DNA from 2 places in the Pseudoalteromonas sp. CnMc7-15 genome. Region 2 is predicted to be linked to the other one. Evidence: predicted binding sites of a transcription regulator. Region 2 holds the regulator's gene; the other holds the start of a gene.
What was found. Region 2 encodes FliA, which starts transcription of late flagellar genes. Its sites were predicted from a motif close to CTAAAGNTNNNNNNNNNNNNGCCGATA; they were not measured.
Positions count from the first base shown of each region.

Region 1: the regulator FliA is predicted to act here: its motif matches at 7,699-7,725, upstream of MHM95_RS10730 (VC2046/SO_2500 family protein).

Region 1 covers NZ_JAKRFT010000004.1:59,774-70,616, forward strand. Annotated here, with positions in the region: gene MHM95_RS10695 (CoA pyrophosphatase) at 1-578, shown strand, start outside; gene MHM95_RS10700 (L-serine ammonia-lyase) at 660-2,036, shown strand; gene cysB (HTH-type transcriptional regulator CysB) at 2,092-3,069, opposite strand; gene MHM95_RS10710 (hypothetical protein) at 3,401-4,165, shown strand; gene MHM95_RS10715 (NCS2 family permease) at 4,533-5,825, opposite strand; gene MHM95_RS10720 (SulA-like leucine-rich domain-containing protein) at 6,083-6,532, shown strand; gene MHM95_RS10725 (YchJ family metal-binding protein) at 6,658-7,026, shown strand; gene MHM95_RS10730 (VC2046/SO_2500 family protein) at 7,155-7,664, opposite strand; tRNA gene MHM95_RS10735 (tRNA-Tyr) at 7,777-7,861, shown strand; tRNA gene MHM95_RS10740 (tRNA-Tyr) at 7,886-7,970, shown strand; gene MHM95_RS10745 (YgjP-like metallopeptidase domain-containing protein) at 7,976-8,653, opposite strand; gene MHM95_RS10750 (MHYT domain-containing protein) at 8,940-10,843, shown strand, end outside.
Region 2 covers NZ_JAKRFT010000006.1:98,230-109,072, forward strand. Annotated here, with positions in the region: gene MHM95_RS15180 (ParA family protein) at 1-610, opposite strand, end outside; gene MHM95_RS15185 (OmpA family protein) at 610-1,590, opposite strand; gene MHM95_RS15190 (flagellar motor protein) at 1,592-2,356, opposite strand; gene MHM95_RS15195 (chemotaxis response regulator protein-glutamate methylesterase) at 2,349-3,482, opposite strand; gene MHM95_RS15200 (chemotaxis protein CheA) at 3,496-5,793, opposite strand; gene MHM95_RS15205 (protein phosphatase CheZ) at 5,810-6,565, opposite strand; gene cheY (chemotaxis response regulator CheY) at 6,583-6,966, opposite strand; gene MHM95_RS15215 (RNA polymerase sigma factor FliA) at 7,005-7,727, opposite strand; gene MHM95_RS15220 (MinD/ParA family protein) at 7,743-8,603, opposite strand; gene flhF (flagellar biosynthesis protein FlhF) at 8,596-10,095, opposite strand; gene flhA (flagellar biosynthesis protein FlhA) at 10,127-10,843, opposite strand, start outside.

The DNA.
Region 1 (10,843 bases), on a different contig from region 2:
ATGCGGCGCTCTCATGCGCTCAGGTTATTGCGCGGTTTAATCTCAGTGCCGCGCCCTCCAGCTTTGTTCCAACCCACCCAAAGCGCCGTAGCGCTGTGGTTATGCTGCTCTCAGAGTCTGAGCACGGAGCACAAGTGTTGCTGTGTAAACGCGGCGCTCACCTGCGCCACCATCCCAGCCAGCTGTGCTTTCCAGGAGGAAAGCAAGAGCGCGAAGATAAGACGCTTGCTCACACCGCCCTACGAGAGCTGCACGAGGAGCTGAATATAGACAGCAAAGATGTCACCATCATCGGCCGTCTCGATGAGGTGAGCACCCTCAATGATATGAGTATTACGCCGTATCTAGCACAGCTGCGCGCCGGTGCCCGTTGGCAAATTGATCAAAATGAGGTCGAAGCCGCATTTTTTGTGCCTCTGGCTGAACTGTTAGCAACCCAAAACTGGCAGTCTCTGCGGGTCGAGCGGCAACAAAAAAACCTCCACTTTCGCGTTTTTAAAACCCCTTATGGTCTGCTGTGGGGAGCGACCGAGCGAATTATTGAGCGCTTTACGAAGCGCCTTGGTCCGATCAGCTAAAATTAGTGTACAGAGGATTACATCCCTGGTGTTTAACGTTATGATGGGCGCCCGTTCAAAGGCAATGTGAGTATAGATTTTATGATCAGTGCATTCGATATGTTTAGCATTGGCATTGGGCCGTCGTCGTCCCATACCGTAGGCCCAATGCGCGCATCTCGGTTGTTTGTGCAAACCCTGCAAGAGCAAGGCACACTTGAGGATGTTACCGAGGTAAAAGTAGAGCTGTTTGGTTCCTTGGGTCAAACCGGTGTTGGCCATGGCTCAGGTAAAGCTGTTATTTTAGGGCTCGCCGGATACGACCCAGAGACGGTCGATGCCGACGCCGTACCCGATATTTTGGCTAAAATCGAACAAGAGCAGGTTATTTATCTCAATAAAACCCATCAGGCTAAGTTTCCAAAGCAAGGGGCGATTGTATTTCACCGCCGCAAGACCTTGCCCAAGCACTCTAATGCCATGGAGATTATTGCCTTTAAGGGTGATGAACGCATTGCCTCGCAAGTGTATTACTCTATTGGTGGCGGCTTTATCGTCAGCGACGAGGACTTTGATAAGGAAAAGCAGGCTGCGCTGGATATCCGTGAGCAAAACCCTGCCCCCTACCCGTTCGATAACGCACAGCAACTGCTAGAGCTTTGTAAGGAATCAGGCCTGAGCGTCTCAAGCCTAATGATGGCCAATGAGAAGACCTTGCGCGACGAAGCTGATATCAAAGATGAGTTATTTCATATTTGGCAGGTGATGAAAGCCTGTACTGAACGCGGTATGCGTACTGAGGGCATTCTGCCAGGCGGTCTGAAGGTGCGTCGTCGGGCACCCAGCTTATACTTAAAGCTAAACGTTGAGAACAATAACGACCCACTGAGAGCAATGGATTGGGTTGACCTATTCGCTCTTGCCGTGAACGAAGAAAACGCCGCTGGGGGCCGAGTAGTCACTGCCCCCACCAACGGCGCCGCAGGTATCCTGCCGGCAGTACTCATGTATTACCATACCTTTATCAAAGAGGTGGATCGCGATATCGCCACGCGCTATCTGCTTACCGCAGCAGCAATTGGTATCTTGTATAAAAAGAATGCTTCTATCTCCGGGGCCGAAGTGGGTTGTCAGGGCGAAGTGGGCGTTGCCTGTTCGATGGCTGCGGGCGCCTTAACGGAGATCATGGGTGGTAACGTAGTGCATGTAGAAAATGCCGCTGAAATCGGCATGGAGCATAACCTCGGTCTCACCTGCGATCCTGTGGGCGGCCTTGTGCAAGTGCCTTGCATAGAGCGCAACGCCATGGGTGCGATTAAAGCTATTAATGCCTCACGCCTAGCCATGCGCGGCAGCGGTGAGCAAAAGGTCTCCTTGGATAAAGTGATTAAAACCATGTGGGACACCGGCAATGATATGAAAACCAAATACAAAGAAACCGCTCGAGGCGGTCTGGCGGTAAACATCATTGAGTGTTAATCGCACAAAAGAAAGGCGCCAACAGGCGCCTTTTTCATATCATGACACTGATCACTTAGCGCACTGGCAACTCAATGCTTTCAAACATCGCATCGACGTCATCTTGATTACGTAATAAGCAGGCTTTTTCAACCCGATCTTTGGTCAAGTGCGGCGCAAAACGCTCAATGAAGTCATACATATAGCCACGCAAAAACGTTCCTTTACGGAAACCGATTTTGGTCGTGCTAGCCTCAAATAAGTGGCTGGCATCGATGCACACTAAATCTTTATCGGTGATTTCATCAACAGCCATCGAGGCGACCACCCCGACGCCCAAACCTAAACGTACATAGGTTTTTATAACGTCCGCATCCGTGGCGGTGAAGACTATATGGGGCTCTAACCCCTGAGCATTGAACGCTTTGTCTAGCTCTGAGCGACCCGTAAAGCCAAACACATAAGTGATCAGCGGAAACTCAGCAACATCAGCAATACTAAGGTTATCGGCTTTTTGCGCCAGCGGGTGAGTTTTCGCCACCACAATACTGCGATTCCAGTGATAGCAAGGCAACATCACTAAGTCGGAATACAAGTGTAAGGCTTCTGTTGCAATAGCAAAATCAGCATCTCCACGTGCCGCTGCATCAGAGATTTGCTGCGGCGTACCTTGATGCATATGCAATGAAACCGCCGGGTACTTTTTCATAAAACCTTGAATGACTTCAGGCAAGGCATAACGCGCTTGAGTGTGGGTGGTGGCAATATTAAGTTTACCTTGGTCTGGCAAGGTATGCTCATTGGCTACAGCCTTAATTCCCTCGACTTTGGAGAGAATCTCACGAGCAATATTGATAATGTCTTTACCGGCACTGGTTACGTGCGTCAGGTGCTTGCCACTGCGTCCAAAAATTTGCACCCCTAATTCGTCTTCCAACATACGTACTTGCTTGGAGATACCGGGCTGCGAAGTATAAAGACTCTCCGCTGTGGCGGATACATTGAGGTTGTGATTAAGCACCTCAACAATATACTTTAGCTGCTGTAGTTTCATGGTCGTTGTTACTTTCTATTATTATTTTACTTGCGATTGCACCAGGCGTTATACGCAGTGGCCTAGACCCTAATCTTCCTGGTGAATGGGAAGGCAAATCAACACCTTGAGCCCATCTTCTTATACATTTTAGCTATTGCGATTAGCTAGGCTAGCACATTTAATTATGTCTCGGTACTGTTGATTTATGTTCAAGGCTGCGATGTTCTCCTATACTCTTATTTTATTTAATGTTATTTCATGAATTTAACGTGTATTACTACCCCAACCTAGGTTCTTTCGGTTAAGATGGGTGGTAATTGGGCAACTCAATGAGTAAGAGAATCGGGGTATGATAGTCTCTATCATTATTATGTTAATTGTCGCGCTTATCGTTATTGCGGTTTGGGTAAGTGCAGTGCAACAGCATAAAGAAAAGCAAGAAGCTCAGCGCCGCCAAGAGCTCGCAAAGCAAAAAAAAATAATTGAAGAGACGGAAGAAGTGCTGGTCAACAGTGTCAATATCCCGTTATCTAATAATGTGATGATGATTCTTTATCGTCGAATTCACGATGCGCTCGCCGCCATGGTTGAGTTATCTCCCTCCTCGAAAGAGCTTAAATCTCGGCTTAATGATGCAAAAACTCGCTTAACCAGTGGTGTTGATGAGAGCGCCAATATGGGCGAGAACTTTGCTCTTCCCGATCATGACAAGCAGCTTATTTCATTGATACAGGGAATAAAGAAACTGCGCACCATCATGCGCTCTGAACACAGCAAGGGCAAAATCGATACCCCTGTGTTTATGCAAGAGGACAAAACCTTTGAGCGCCTGCAATTAAAAATAAATATTGAAAGCCAAATTAAGCGCGGCGTGGCTGCAAGAAACGCCAATATGGTTGGCTCGGCACGGCAGTATTTCGAAAAGGCGTATGCCACGATTACCGCCCTGAATTACAGCGACGACTATGTCACGAATAAGAAAAATCAGCTTGAGGATTATCTCAATGAGATCAGCTCTGAGTTGAAAGCCTCTAACGCCTCCGCCCGTAAAAAACGTGAAGAGGAAGAAAAAGACGATTTGGATGTGTTATTCGCACCAAAGAAAAAGTGGTAGCAGCGTAAATCAAGCTATAACAGATAGGCCGATATTAAACATCGCCTATCTGCTGCCTGTACCGGGCCAAGCAGGATAAGTACCTTACGCTCAACCCTCTTACCACCTTCAATCATTGATTCAATCATTGAGCTACACACCACCCAGCTATGTGTGCCAACACCCGAAACCAAACTCCCCATAGTGCTGCGCCTGTACGCAGGGCTAGCCATGATCTGAGTATGCTGAAGTACAACTACGAAGTGCGACGTCAAGGAGCGACAATTGACAATAGAGGCTGATTTTTTGAAGCTCGTTGGTTCATACAAAAAATAAAGGCACAGCGTCATAGCTGTGCCTTTTTAGCTGTTATATATGACCTTGCTTACTAAGATAAAAACATGAACTTAAGCAAAAATAGTACTGTTAGAATCCACACACTCAAGCTAATCTCTGCCCCCTTGTTACACACTAATTTCACCGCCGTATAGGCGATAAAGCCAAGGGCAATGCCGTGGGCAATGGAAAAAGTTAACGGCGTCATCAACAGCACCACGGCAACTGGAATCGCATCTGTCATATCATCCCAATCAACCAGCTTAAGGTTTTGCAGCATGAGCACCGAGACATACAAAATCGCACCCGCTGTTGCATAAGCTGGAACCATGGCTGCTAAAGGGGCAAAAAACATCATCAGTAGGAAGCAACAGCCCACCACCACAGCTGTTAAACCTGTACGCCCACCCACTGACACACCGGATACTGACTCGATGTAGGAAGTGGTCGTAGAGGTGCCAAGCATAGAGCCTGCAATTGTCGCCGTACTATCGGCACTCAGTGCTCGACCCAAACGTGGCATACGCCCTTGCTCATCGGCTAAGCCCGCTTTTTGCGTTACCGCCACTAAGGTGCCTGAGGTGTCGAACAAATCCACAAACAAGAATGCGAAAATGACACTGAGCATGGATAACTCTAACGCCGAGGCAAAATCTAATTGCATAAAGGTAGGAGCGATGGACGGTGGCGCTGAGATCACCCCTTGATATTCAACCAGCCCCATGGATAACGCAATGCCTGTAACCAACATAATACTGATCAATACGCCGCTTTTGATATCACGATACAACAACGCCGCTATTACGAAAAAGCTCAGGATAGCGAGCAAAGGCCCACTGCTGGTAATATCACCCATCTGAACGAGCGTGGCTGGACTGGCAACAACAATACCCGCGTTTTTCAGTGCGATGAGCGCCAGAAAAGCGCCAATCCCCGTGGCGATAGCGCGCTTAAGTACCAGTGGAATGGCATTGATTATCCACTCTCTGACCTTAAATAGGCTCAACGCTAAAAAGATACACCCCGACATAAATACCGCCGCTAAAGCCGCCTGCCAGGTGTAACCCATACCTAATACTACGCCGTAGGTAAAAAATGCATTTAAGCCCATGCCTGGCGCTAATGCTAACGGATAATTCGCCCAAAAACCCATAATGAAGCAACCGATAGCAGCAGCAATACAGGTTGCTACAAATGCTGCCCCTTGGTCCATTCCCGCCTCTGCTAGCATTGCCGGGTTGACAAACACGATGTACACCATGGTGATAAAGGTCGTGAGTCCTGCGATAACCTCGCGCTTAACGGAGCTTCCATGCGATTTTATTTTGAACAGTCTTTCGAACATAGGAGTAAACAGTGATACGTAAAATAGAAGCGGCGGATACTAGCATAAATGCGGACAAATGACCGCATGTTTACACAGCAATATTGGCACCGAAACACGGCTTTAGCTTCTTCGGTATCGCTAAGCGTTTAAAGCAACGAACAAGACGTTTAAAAAAGAAACAAAAAAAACTTGCACTGAATAACTGTATAAACTACTGTATACACATACTGTATAAAACACTGTATATGGTTCACAAAATCCACAGCGAGGCAATTATGTTACATACAGCAAGTGTTCGTCATGTTAAAAGCTATCAGCAAGATAACCCTAATGTGATCAATATCGTAAAAACTGAGGATGAGATCTCTGCAACATTTGAGATGCTTAAAATCGTTCATCGCTACAATCAAAATAATGGCTGGACGCTATTAGTCGCCCCTGACAATGTGCCTAGCCGCCACCTATTGGACGCGTGCTCTATCGACACGAATAAATTGCTGGTAATTCGGGCTAAACATGTTGTTGATATGGAGTACATGCTTAATTGTGCGCTGCAAAATGGCCGTTTTGCGGCGGTGATCACCTGGACGGACATTTTAAAACAGCAACAACTCGAAGCCTTACAACTTAATACCCACCAAGCTAAAGCACAGCTTTACTGTTTCACTACCGAGCATAACGCCAGCGAACAAACAACTGTGCCCTCGCAGTTACAAGTCTGCTAATATATTGGCGTGATTCCTTGTAGTTAGAAAATGCGATGTGCCATTGTGGATTGCCGCAGCCTTTTGCTGATTGCTGCGGCCGGTTTGTAAGTAGAGCTATTGATGCCCCCGACGCCCAGAGCCTGATGCGCTCTCGTTATAGTGCATTTTGTGAACAAGCTATTGATTACTTATGTTTTACCTGCTCAGATAAAGCCCTAGAACAAAACCCCAGAGAGGAAGTGGCTGAATTTGCCCAAGCTGCGCATTTTGTACGCTTACAGATAATGGATTATGAGCCTGGCGATGCTTTGGCCTATGTTGAATTTAAGGCTTTTTACATCATTGCTGATACCCTTCACTGTATTCATGAACGCTCACAGTTCATTCAACAGCACCACCAGTGGAAATACGACAGCGGGCGGTTGTTTGAAGCCGCTGATGTAAAGCTTAGACGCAACGATCCCTGCCCATGCTTAAGTGGCAATAAATTCAAAAAATGCTGTATGTCTTGATGTGATACCGCCGCCCAGTGGCAGCTTTAGGTATTCGCTTAATTAGTACAAGAAACCCTTGGCTCGCACCTGCTATTGCACCCTGATTAGCGCGCTCTGACTGGCCATGCGCCATTATGCGCAGGCCATTACGCGTATGCTAAAGACGAGGACTTATTAATATCCACAAGTTGATCGTAAAAGGCTGCACTATCCATTTGCGGCTCGTTCAGTGGCTCATATTGGCGATGATGTTTTGCCTGTACGCTCGGATCGCAATTATCAATTATAGGTAGTGGAACATAGGTTTTGTCGTCTCGCACTGCCAAAGGCTCGGGGGTTAGACACTCTTTTAAGCGCAGAGTTGTCATTGAGCTTTGCGCCAATAATGCCCTGTCATGCTGAGCTCTATCTATTTGGTAATCCGGTAATGCCGTTGGTTTTGCAGGCGCAGCGCCCAACTGCAATCGCAACTGCTGCTCATCCACTTGGTGAGATTCTAGTTCCGATTTGGGAAGGTGAAACTGGGCAAAATCGAGTGCATCTGCTGATAATGATGCTAACAGCCAAGCAAAGTCTCCACGACGGGCCTCATGGACACTGCGACATAATTGCGAGTCCATTTGTAGTTCGTTACGAATGACGGGCTTAACTTGCATAAACTTTATTCAACCTGAATTACTTCTAAACAGTTATCGGCCTTTTTTCAGCTTTCTTTAGTTTTTTTCTTTACTTGGACTCTGAGTTTGCTATTATCGCCGCCGTTGTTTAGGAGGGGTTCCCGAGCGGCCAAAGGGATCAGACTGTAAATCTGACGGCATTGCCTTCGCTGGTTCGAATCCAGCTCCCTCCACCACTTAACAACACACATCATTCTATTGGAGGGGTTCCCGAGCGGCCAAAGGGATCAGACTGTAAATCTGACGGCATTGCCTTCGCTGGTTCGAATCCAGCTCCCTCCACCACTTTCCTATCGTACAAAATCCAACAGATGTGCATTCTCTTTAAGCCATAACCGTGCTTGGTCGGTATGCTCGTAGTAGCCATTAACCAGTGCCCAAAATTGATGGCTGTGATCCATATGTACCCGGTGCGCCAGCTCGTGAACTATGACATAGTCAATAACCCAATGCGGAGCTCCTGCCAGCAAGGTATTAAAACATAACTCACCACGCGAATCGCAACTGCCCCAACGACGCTTGTACACTTTAACGCTAATGCCGTTAGCGGCGATATTCATCACCTTTTGCCACTGCATTATGCGGGCCGATAAGTGATCAGATAATTCATCGTGCATCAGTGCCAATAGCTGTTGATTAAAATAGCGCTGGCGATGCTTCACTCGCTTACTGATTACGATGTTTATCGTTTGGTTATCTGTCTGCTCAAGTGAGCTCTCGCTTACCTCTATTGCACGTAATTCACCGAAAAGCATAATGCGACGATGTAGCCAAGGGTTATACCTAGCCGCTTCAATATCAGATTGTTTATGTAATTGTTTGTTTATCCACGCCTGTTTGCTCTCAACGAAGTCTGCAATGAAATCACGACATGCCCCATAAGGTGCTTTCACACTCACTTGCTGATTTTTGACCACCAAAGCTAGCGTTCGTCGACGGCTGTAGTGCACATCATATTGCCTACTCATACTAAACCTTTGTTGTAATTACTTGAACTAAAAGAGTTTGCCAAACAATGTGCTAACATTAAGTACATCCTTTGCAGCGCTACTAATATGATACCGTAATTACGCTCTTGGGTAAGCTTGCAGCGCACTCATAAATAACTAAACTCAGCCGTCGCTGCGCTGATAGAACAATCAGTGTCATTGTAAGATACAGGGCGCTTTCACTTTTGTGCGCGACACGTGGTTTTTCACTGTGCTAGGCTGTGATTGCCACTTGGCATCCGTTGTTGGAGTATCGAAGTACTTTATGTTTTCTCAGTTTTTTATTACCGACCCTGCTCCCGAATTGCTGGTCAATGGCAGCTATGATTGGGCCTTAGTGTTACTTTCGGTCACTGTTGCCATTTTTGCATCTTTCTTTGCGCTGCAATTAAGGGAATTTGCTCAACAACAACGCCACACTCCATTTTATCGCATGGCACTGCCAGCAAGTGCCGCCGCTTTTGCCGCTGGCGTGTGGAGTATGCACTTTATCGGAATGCTGGCATTTAGCTTATGCGTCAGCGTCGACTATGATTTCACAGTGACGGTGGTGTCATTCATCCCTGTCTTTTTAGCCACTGCCTTAGGGTTCCATTTACTCAGTACGAACAACCCTTCTCGAGCCAAGCTTGCGCTCAGTGCCCTGCTGTTGGGCGCCGGCATAGGGGTTATGCATTACACGGGTATGGCCGCGATGCGCCTAGGGCCAATGCTAGGCTATGACCCACTTTGGTTTGTTGTCTCTGTATTAGTGGCGGTCATTCTTGCATGGCTCGGCCTGGCCGCTCATTTATATTTACAACCCACAGGGCGCAGCACTCTAGGGCAAACCGGTTATCGTATTCTCAGCGCCATAGTTATGGGCTGCGCAGTCTCTGGCATGCATTATACCGGGATGCAAGCGGCACGATTTGTGGCCCAATCCCCGGTGTACAGTGAGCTCACCGATAATAGCCATGTAACCGATCTCGCTCTGAGTATTGCTATTGTAAGCCTCTTGCTCAGTGGTCTCATTGCTTTATTGCACAGTGTGATGCGCTATCGTTTGGCCCTTCAGCAACAACTTATCACTCAATCACGCCTTGAAGCGGTCCTCAATACCGCCGTCGATGGCATTATTACCATTAGCGCGAAAGGCCAAGTACTGAGCTTCAACGCCGGAGCCGAACGTATACTCGGGTATCATCGCGATGAAGTGATTGGCGAAAACGTAAAAATGCTGATGCCACAAGAAATCGCCAATCAACATGATAATTACTTAAGTGCCTACCAAAGTACCGGCATTAAAAACATTATTGGTTCCGGACGTGAGGTCAACGCCGAACATAAAAATGGCGCGCTGATCCCCATTCGTTTGGGGGTTGGTGAAGTCGCTATTCCCGGACAAAAGCGCATGTTTGTAGGTTTTATTACTGACTTGAGCGCACAAAAGGCGATGCAAAATCAGCTTGCCCAACAAGAGCGTCATTATCGCACTTTGTTAACTAATATGCCCGGCGTGGCTTTTCGCTGCCGTTTAGATAAGCATTGGAGCATGCTCTACATTAGCCCCATCGTAAAACAATTAACCGGCTATGATGACCAGCAGTTTATCGACGGCAGTGTTAACTTTGACATGCTTATCTCTGCGCAGCATAGCGACTATGTGCGCGAGCAAATATACAGCGCACTTGCACAAGGAAAAAAACACTACTCTTTTGAATACCAAATACAGTGTCGCGATGGCAGCCGTAAATGGGTGATTGATAAGGGAACATTTGAGCATACCGAAGGAGAAGAGCTTTTCATTGCAGGCGTATTGGTCGATATCAGTGAGCGCCAACAAATGGAGCAAGAGCTTGTAAAAGCGAAAGAGAAAGCCGAAGCCGCAGCGGAGACAAAGCAAGCCTTTTTAGCCAATATGAGTCATGAAATACGCACGCCCATGAACTCCATCATTGGCTTCTCTGAAGTGCTGCTAGATAGCCCATTGAATAAACAACAGCGTCAGCAACTCACCAACGTATTGCAATCTGCACGCTCTTTGCTGCATTTACTCAATGATATTTTAGACTCCGCCAAGCTTGAGCAAGGTAAAGTGAGTATTGAGTCAGTGCCCTTTAATTTGCTGGCTCTCGTCGACTCTGTGGTCTCCAGCTTTTATCACAGCGCTGAACATAAGCAGCTCTC
Region 2 (10,843 bases):
GTTTTTTGTATGCATCCAAAGAGGCATTAGTGCGCTTATCATACATAGTCGCGACCACCGTGTATTGATAGCTATAGGTTTGTGCACTCTGCTGCATCAACTCCATCGTGCGCATCATGCGATCTAGTCCTTTGAGCGCAAGAAACTCAGTTTGCACAGGTATGAGCACGCGCTCGCTTGCTGCCAACGCGTTCACCATTAACACCCCAAGTACCGGCGGGCAATCGAGAATGGCATAGTCATAATGTTCGCTGATTTTCGCTAATACCTTTTTAAGTATTAACCCCATGCCGTTTTTATTACCCATGCTTCTATCAAGCGTGGCGATGGCCATGGTAGCCGGCAGAATATCAATATTTTCGACACCGGATGGACACAGCGATTGCAGTATTTCCTCACTCGCCATATTTTTACCGCGAGTGAAAACATCGTAAGCACTCACTTCGATGGCCTCTGAATCAATACCAAAATAGTAGGTAAGCGACGCGTGAGGGTCGGTATCAATTAATAAGACACGCTTTCCTTGTTCAGCCAATAGACCGCCTAAAGACACCGTTGTGGTGGTTTTACCCACCCCGCCTTTTTGGTTCGCGACCGTCCATACCTTCATTATTGCTGTTCCTCATTGCGCGTCGTAATACGAATACCGCCATGGGGTAGTTGTATTATTTTTATTGTATTGTCAGTGCTTGGCAGCTCTTGCTCCACTGCGGGCTCAACTGATTCAACGGCACTGTCTTGTTGCCGGGCCTCTTGCAGTGGCAAGGCAAACTTTGAAATTGCGATGACCACTTTACGATTTTGCGCCCGCCCTTGGGCAGTATCATTGTCAGCAAAAGGGGTGTACTGCCCATACCCTTCCAACGCCATTCGCGCAGGGTTTATGCCCAGGGTTTGCAACTCTTTGACTACCGCCGCTGCACGTGCCGCTGATAACTGCCAATTGGAGCGAAACATTTCGTTATTGATACTGCGGTCATCGGTATAGCCACGCACACGCAAGTAATTGCGCATTGGCGAAATGATCTCAGCAATACGAGCCACCACTTGTTCGGCGCGATTCGTCACTGTGGCGCTGGCGCTCGGAAAAAGCAGCCCCGAACTCATCTCAATAGTAAGCCAGTTCTCATTCAGTTGGAGCTGTGCATCACCTTGGCGAATTTCATTAAGCAAAGTGCCAGTTAACTTATCTAACAAAGTTTCTAAAGGCTCTCCGAGCTCTTTTTGCTCGATAAGACTCACGTCTGCTTGCTCTGGAATCAACTTTGAGCCACGAATAGGCTCTTTGACAATACTCTCACCTTCTAACACATTGTCATTGACGGGCAGTGGTTGTTGCAACACACCGTCTCCTGTGGATTGCTGCTGCTCAGTTAATATGGGTTGAGTCACTTGGGTAGCACGGTCAAAAAATTGCTCCAAAGTCTGCGAGAAAATAGCAAACTCTTCGTCTTTTTTATTGATAGCAATCGCGTACATGACCACGAACAAGGCGAACATAATGGTCATATAGTCAGCGTAAGAAACGAGCCAACGGTGGGTGTGTTGCGACTCCTTTACATGACCTCGGCGGTGACGAATACGCATCATATTAGTACCCTGCACTAACATGGCGCTCAGCGCAGTAAGCCTCGAGTTTCAACTCTATATTTGCGGGCGTCTCTCCCTGCTGCATTGCCATGATGCCCTCAGCGATGAGCTCATGATAGAGCATTTTTTCTTCAATCACTTGCTTTAGCTTGTTGGCAACGGGCAGGAATAACAAGTTGGCAAAGCCCACGCCATAAATCGTGGCCAAAAATGCGGTGGCGACCCCAGCACCCAATTTATCGGGCTCACTAATGTATGCCATCGCCTGAATGAGCCCGAGCACAGCCCCTAAAATACCAATGGTCGGCGCATATCCTCCCATGGCCTCGTAAACCCGAGCTGCATCTAGCAACCGCTCGCGCTCTAACATAAGCTCGATTTCTAGGGTGTCACGTAAGCGCTGCTCATGAGAGCCATCAATCAGCAAGCTTAAGCCTTTAGCCGCATAAGGGTCTTCACTTACGAGTGCTTGTTCCTCAAGAGCCAGGTACCCTTTTTGACGTGCGGTACTGGCCCACGATTTAATTTGCTCAATCCCAGCTTGGGTATCATAAAACGGGGGAACAAATACCCACTTAAAGACTCCCAAGGCCTTTTTGAAGGTCGCTAGTTGCGATTGCAACATCACGGCACCTAAAGTGCCGCCAAGGACAATGATCAGTGCCGGTCCATCAATTAGCCCTGAAACCATACCGCCCTCGAGGCTATAGCCTAAGGTAATGGCGATAATGGCAACAGCAAGGCCAATTATGGAAAGTTTATCCACAGCCGACTTCCTTGAGTAAATGCGCGGCAACATCGTCAAGAGCCACTTGGTGGTCATGCAAACCGGCACTGGCTATCGCTTGCGGCATGCCATACACAACACAAGACTGCTCGTCCTGCGCCCAAACCCGTGAGCCTGATTGTTTGAGCATCCGCGCACCTTCACGACCATCAGCGCCCATCCCGGTCAGCACAATGGCTAATACATCACCGCCAAATGCTTTTGCGCTACTGGCAAAAGTAACATCAACACTGGGTTTATAAGTAATTCTTGGGTTGTCGTCTTGAAATACCTTCAGAGTTTGCTGTTGAGCCCGGCCATCAAACATCATTTGCTGACCACCTGGTGCAAGATACGCCGTTCCAGGTTGCAAACGGTCTCCCTGTTGCGCTTCTTTTACCTTGATTTTGCAAAGGTTATTCAAGCGCTGCGCAAACGCAGGAGTAAATGCGGCCGGCATATGCTGGATAAGCAAAATAGGATGAGGAAAATTGGCTGGCAGCTTGGTCAGAATCGTTTGCAGTGCCACAGGCCCCCCGGTAGAGGTGCCAATAGCCACCAACTTGTACTTTTTGCCGCTGGGCTTGAATTGGCTAGCGCTTTGAGGCCGAGTCGAAGCTCCTTGGTTAAAGCTTCTATCAGGTTGCGCTGAACTGCGTGTGGTGACACTGGGGCGCGCTGGTGACGATGCCGTTGTCGAGGTCGTTGGGCGATTAAAACGCGAAAGACGACGACGTCCTAGCTCGCGCACCTTTTGTCGAAGTATCTCAATCGCATCTTGGTTGTTGCGCGCGATGTCTTCAAACTTTTTCGGTAAGAAATCCAATGCCCCGGCATCAAGTGCATCCAGTGTGGCACTGGCTCCTTCACGCGTCAGTGAGGAAAACATAAGAATAGGTGTTGGCGATTTCGCCATGATTTGTTTCACCGCAGAAATACCATCTAACACTGGCATTTCCACATCCATGGTGATCACATCTGGGCGTAACTTAACTGCTTTTTCCACTGCATCGGCGCCATTGACAGCTGCATCAATGACTTCGATATTGGCATCACCTTCAAGAATTTCAGTAACCCGGCGACGAAAAAAGCTTGAGTCGTCAACTATTAGAACTTTGACAGCCATTTAATACTCGATTTTAGTTAACGCTGGAGCGCCCAGCGTAATGTTTTAGCATGCTTGGCACGTCTAGAATTAAGGCTATGCCACCGTCTGAGGTAATTGTCGCCCCGGCCATACCTGGTGTGCCTTGCAGCAACGCATCCAGAGGCTTTATGACTACTTCCTCTTGACCAATCAGCGAATCCACCACAAAGCCGACCTTTTTAGTACCAATTTGAACGATGACGACATGGCCTTCGGCTTTACGTTGGGTGCGGTCCGCACCTTTGACTAACCAATGCTCTAAATAAAATAGTGGTACAGCTTTTTCACGCACAATAATGGTGAGCTGGCCATCAACAATGTTAGTTTTGGTCAAATCAAGGTGGAAAATCTCACTAACAGCCGCCAATGGCAGAGCAAAGGTTTGTTCACCAACAATCACCATCAGCGTTGGCAAAATAGCAAGCGTCAGCGGTACTTTGATATCTAGACGGGTACCAATACCGAGCTGTGAGTCGATATTAATGGTGCCGTTAAGCTGGCTGATCTTGGTTTTCACCACATCCATACCCACACCACGCCCAGAAATATCAGAAATTTCCTCTTTGGTGGAGAATCCAGGGGCAAAAATAAGGTTATAGGCTTCCGTGTCACTCAACCGGGCGGCCTGGTCGTGATCAATAACCCCTTTGCTAATAGCGATTTTTTTCAGTTTTTCGGCATCCATCCCTGCGCCATCATCGTGGATGCTCAGGAGAATGTGGTCGCCTTCTTGAGAAGCCGATAAGCGCACCGTACCGGTGCGAGGTTTACCTGCTGCTTCTCGAACATCAGGCATCTCAATACCATGGTCCACTGAGTTACGTACTAAGTGCACGAGTGGGTCAGCTAGGGCTTCGACAAGGTTTTTATCTAAATCAGTCTCTTCCCCTTCAAGGACCAAGGAAATATCTTTTTGTAAGCTGCGGGCAAGGTCACGTACCACACGTGGGAAGCGGCCAAATACTTTCTTAATTGGCTGCATCCGAGTTGCCATCACCGCACCTTGTAGGTCGGCGGTGACCACGTCAAGATTTGAGATAGCCTTACCCATAGCTTCACTGTTGTTATTATTCGCTAAGGTAATAAGACGATTACGTACCAATACCAGCTCACCCACCATATTCATGATCTGGTCTAGTCGTTTGGTATCGACGCGCACTGTCGTTTCTGCTTGTGGCGGTGGCGCGGCTTTAGGTGCCGGTTTTTTGGCATCACCACTGCTAGGCGGGGTGCTCCCCTTCGCCGTACTCGGCGCTGGTTTTGCGGCCGCTGGCGCTTTACTAGGCGCTGGCGTTGCCGGCGGTGTGTCTTTAGCTTTACTTTGGCTTACTGGCGCCGCAGGCTTTTCAACCGGCGCTGGCGAAGCTTCTGCAGAGCTTGCTTTAGGCGCATTGCCTTTGCCGTGCAGCTCATCAAGCAGCGCATCAAATTCATCTTCGGTAATGTCTTCATCACCACCACTGGCCGACTCTGATTCGCCCGGTGTAGTCGGTACACTCTGCTGCGCAGCTCCTTGCTCTTCGACGCTCGGCGTGGAGCCATTATCGCTAATGGCACCAAAGCTGCCTGCTCCATGTAATTCGTCTAGTAGCGAGTCGAACTCATCATCGGTAATATCTTCATCATTACCGGATGTCCCAGCATCCGCTGACCCTTCACCCACAGACGGGCCTTTGCCTTGGCCGTGCAATTCATCCAGCAAACTTTCGAATTCATCTTCGGTGATTTCGTCAATCGCTTCGCCTTCGTCACTGTCAGCACTTGGCGCATCGAACAAAATATCATCGCCAAAATCATCGGCCCCTGATGCGACATTTTCAGGCACAGGTTCGGGTTCAACAACAGGTTCACTCGGAGTTGCGGCAGGTTCAGGCACAGCAATAGGTGCCTCATCTTCGGATTCAGGTTCGCTCAGTTTATGCAATACGGCAAGTAACTCAGGGTCTGCAGGTTGCGGCTGCTCTCGTGCTTGAATAAGCGCAAACATGTCGTTAATTGTATCGAGCGCTTGCAGGATCACGTCCATCAGTTCAGAAGTAACCTGGCGCTTACCTTGGCGCAGAATATCAAACACATTCTCAGCACCATGACAGGCATCCACCAGCTCATTCATGCCAAGGAACCCAGCTCCCCCTTTAACAGTGTGGAAGCCCCGGAAGATAGCGTTGAGCAAGTCTTTATCATCAGGGTTATTTTCAAGCTCTACTAACTGCTCAGAGAGCTGCTCCAATATCTCACCTGCTTCGACTAAAAAGTCCTGTAAAATATCTTCATCTACTTCAAAGCTCATGCAGCCGCTCTCCTCTTTAGAAGCCTAAACTAGACAACAAGTCGTCTACTTCATCTTGGCCTGAGACCACGTCATCACGTGATTCTGTGTCTATAATTGGCCCTTCTGGACCTTCTGCGTTCACAGCTGGTTTTGCTTTTTGTTGTTCAACCACCGGTTCTTCACCTTCGTTGCCCGCAAACACAGTTAATAAATTAATAAGGCTGTCTTCTACCTCGCGCACCAGCTCGATTACGCGGCGAATTACTTGCCCTGTTAAATCTTGGTAGTCTTGCGCCATCAGCACATTGTTAAGAAGGTCGTGCAGCTCCACTGTGCTGCCTTGAGAGCGGTTCATAAAGCTATCAAGCTGATGACACAACTGCTTGAACTCACCTAATTCGAGATCGCGACGCATCAATTTATCCCAAATGGGTTTAATTTGATGTAGTTCAGTGGATAGCTGCTCAGCGATGGGCAAACTGGCTTCCACGGCATCCATGGTTTTATTTGCCGCCTGCTCGGTCATTTCCATCACGTAATTAAGACGCTGCTTAGCATCGGGAATGGCTTCTTGCGTGAGGTCGTTCAAGCGCGTATCGAGTTGGAAATTCTTCAACGACTCGTGAAGTTGCCGCGTCAACTTGCCAACCTCAGCAAACAGTTCGGACTGTTCCTTGGAGGCAGCATCGAGGATCAGCTGATCGGCTTTCTCCTGCTCACCTTGCTCAAGAAACGATACAAGCTGTTTGGCTTGCTCTAGGGTAATGTGAGGTGCAGCGGGAGCTGACATAAACCTCTCCTTCTCGGTTAACCTAAGCGCTCAAATACTTTATCCAGCTTGGTTTTTAATGTAGCTGCGGTAAAGGGCTTAACGATGTAACCGTTCACGCCAGCTTGGGCAGCGGCAATGATTTGTTCCTTCTTCGCCTCTGCAGTTACCATCAGTACTGGAATGTGCTTTAAGCTGTCGTCGGCGCGAATTGCACGGAGCAAATCGATACCCTGCATACCTGGCATGTTCCAATCGGTAACCACAAAGTCAAACTCTTGGTTTTGCAACATGGGCAGCGCGGTACTACCATCGTCCGCTTCTTGCACGTTGGTAAAGCCTAAATCACGCAATAGGTTTTTAATGATTCTTCTCATAGTGGAAAAGTCATCGACCACGAGAATTTTCATGTTTTTATCCAAAGTATCCTCCAGTGAGGTATGAACCTTTATTCTTACTACTAATTGACCCAGTCATTGACTTTCGCTTTGAGCTTAATCATTGCCTGACCATGTATCTGACTCACACGGGACTCACTTACGTCCAGTATTTGCCCAATTTCTTTTAAATTCATTTCATCGTTATAGTACAACGATAATACCAATGCATCACGCTCGGGGAGAGAATTAATTGCCGCTACTAATGCTTGGTTAAAGCGTTCGTTGTGAACGCTGGTGTAGGGCCGCCCCGTTTGAGATTGTTCACTGCTCGGGGTGAGTACATCTTCATCGACACCTAAGTCTTCGATACCGAGCACTTTAGAGCAATTAACATCGTTTAAAATATGATGGTATTCATCGAGCGAAATATCAAGTTTTTCAGCTACTTCAACATCCTTTGGTTCCCGACCCAGGGAGGTTTCCAATTCATGTACAGCGGTAGCTACAGCGCGGCTATTGCGATGTACCGATCGTGGAGCCCAATCTCCCCGTCGTACTTCATCAAGCATCGCACCACGAATACGAATACCAGCAAACGTCTCAAAGCTGGCGCCTTTACTGGCGTCAAAGGTCTTTGATGCCTCTATGAGGCCAATCATGCCGGACTGAATGAGATCATCGAGCTGCACACTCGCTGGCAGTCGAGCCAGCAAATGACATGCGACACGCTTGACCAGCGCGGCATGGCGCTCGACCAGAGTGTTTAATTGTAATTGATCTTGATATCCAGCCACTTTATTCATAAATCCGAACAACAGTTAATTATTGACCAGCTTTTCAATGAAGAACTCCAAATGCCCCGATGGTTGATTAGGGGTTGGCCATTTTAGTGCCTTGCCAGCGAGACTTTTCAGCGATACCGAAGCGGGTGAGTTAGGGAATAACTCCACGACGGCTTTCTGGCGACGCGTTGATTTACGCATGTTTTCATCATAGGGCACGGTGGCCACTAATTCGAGCGCCACATCTAAAAATCGGTCGGTTACTTTGGAGAGTTTGGCAAATAAGTCTTGCCCTTCACGCTGGCTGCGCACCATATTGGCAACGACTTTGAATTTGTATACGCCATGTTCACGACTAAGCACCTTGATCAGCGCATAGGCATCGGTAATCGAGGTTGGCTCATCGCAGACCACCACCACAACGTCTTGCGCAGCACGCGAGAAGCTCAGTACCATATCGGAGATACCGGCGGCGGTGTCGACAATGAGGACATCAAAGTCGTTATCGAGCTCGCTAAACGCACGGATTAAACCTGCATGCTCTGCAGCACTCAGTTCAACCATGCTCTGTGACCCCGATGTTGCCGGCGCAATACGAATGCCCGCAGGCCCAGTTACCAGTATATCGCGCAGTTCGCACTCACCGCTTAGAACATGAGAAAGGTTCTTTTCAACACGCAGACCAAGCATAACGTCACAGTTTGCCAGTCCTAGGTCAGCATCTAACACTAAGACTCGTTTGCCTTGCTGACCCATGGCAATAGCTAAATTCAAAGAGACATTGGTTTTACCGACGCCCCCTTTGCCACCGGTCACGGCGATTACTTTTACGCCTTGGCTATTGTTTTGATTCATTTTTCGAAGGCCACTTGCTTGATCGTGCACTGTGTTAATCATACATTCCTACTGCCTGAGACGCCACTGTTTGGCGCCCTGCTGGTGCCGCTGATTTTTGTGTTTTTTGGCGTTTGATAAACAATTGTTCAGCTTTTCTAACCATTTTTTCTGAGTTAGCAACGCGAATATCTTCTGGAACGCGTTGACCGTTAGTAAGATACCCTATTGGTAAGCGATTTTGAATCGCTACACTAATAATCTCGCCTAAACTTAGACTTTCATCAAGTTTGGTGAAAATACAACCACTTAAGTCAACTTTTTGGAAGTGCCTTACGGTTTCTTGAAGCACTTCATGTTGTGCTGTGGCACTGAGCACTAAATAGCTACGAATATCGACTCGCGTACTACGCATGAGCGTGTTTAATTGCTCACTTAAACGTAAATCGCGCTGGCTCATTCCCGCAGTGTCAATTAATACTAGACGTTTATTGCGTAATTGATAAAGCACATCGGCCAATTCATTGGCATCTTTTACTTGCTTCACAGGGCAACCAATGATGCGTCCATAAGTTGCTAGCTGCTCGTAAGCACCGATACGGTATGTATCCGTGGTGATCAGCGCAACCTTGTCAGCGCCATATTTTTGCGCCCCTAATGCGGCCAGTTTTGCAACCGTTGTGGTTTTGCCTACGCCAGTAGGGCCGACCAACGCATATACGCCGCCATGACGTAAAATCTCATTATTGGTGGTGTGTAGCTGCTTTTGCACCATATCCAAGGCTGCACTCCATGCTTGCTTGCGCGATACGTCGTCTGGTACATAACGCACTAACTGCTCAGCCACTTCAGTGTCGATACCCATGCCCTGCAAGCGCTCGATGAAGCAGGCACGAGTTGGATCGCGGCGCGCTCGGTCCTGATGTAATAGGCCGGATACTTGATGTTCAAGAAGCTGACGAATGGCATTCATCTCATCGCGCATGGCACTGATCTCTTCGCTGTCCATGGCCTCTTGCTGTACAGAATCATTGGGCTGGCGGTGTAGCTCATCAAAACCGTCACCGTCTAAATCATCACCCATGGACTGCGCTGCAGCGCGGGCTTGCGTTGGCTCTGCTAGCGTTGGCTGCGGAGCGTAGTTATTGGCCGGCGCAGCGCGACGCTGAGGCTGCTCAACGGGCTCTTCAGGCGCGCTCATATCAATACCTGATTGCGAAAACATGTCGGCGAGAGCAGCGTTCTTTGGTTTCGGACTCTGACGCTCTAACAACGCCTGCAATGAATCAGCCACACCATTGTGACTTTGTGGCTCAGGACGTTGCGTACGTGTTTGTGGACGTACCATACGCTGCTCAGTGGCGCGCGGCTGCATTTGCTGCTGGGGAGCGCTTTTCGGTGCGGCTGCTGGGCGTTCATGGTCAATAGCAGCAACGATTTCAACGCCATCTGCAAGCTTTTTGTTCGACATGATCACCGCGTCAACACCCAGCTCATCTTTTACTTCTTTCAGTGCTGTACGCATATCTTTAGCAAAAAAGCGTTTGATTTTCATAATATTACCCTCTCACAACCGGCTTTCCGATCTATTGCTGTCCAACGGAGCTAACAATCTTAATTTGACGCTCATCGGGCACTTCTTGGTAAGACATCACCTTCAGCCCTGGGATGGTGTGCTTCACAAAACGTGATAACACTGTACGAAGCATCCCGGAGGTCAATAAGATGGAAGGTTCACCCGACATTTCTTGGTTCTGGTGGGCTTCGCTTAAAGAGGCCTGTAGCCGCTCTGCCAAGCCTGGCTCAATGCCAGCACCCTCATCTCCTGCGTTCTGAAGCGACTGATGCAACATCTGTTCCAACTCAGGCGCCAATGTTATGACAGGAATTTCTGGCGTAGCGCCAACCGCATCTTGCACAATCAAACGACGCAATGAAATACGTACCGCTGCGGTTAATACATCTGGGTCTTGGCTGCGTGGACCATACTCTACGAGAGTTTGCACTATGCTACGCATATCGCGAATAGCAACGCCTTCATTGAGGAGATTTTGTAGCACTTTCACTATGGTAGTCAGCGGTAACACATCTGGTACTAGACCTTCTACTAGACGTGGATGGCTTTTCGCTAGCATATCAAGCAGACTCTGCACTTCTTCGTGGCCCAATAGCAGTGAGGCGTTATTAGTGAGTAACTGGCTAATGTGGGTCGCCACTACCGTAGCAGCGTCAACGACGGTGTAACCTAAAGACTGTGCTTCATCTTTTTGCTCTGGTTTGATCCACACCGCATCCAGACCAAA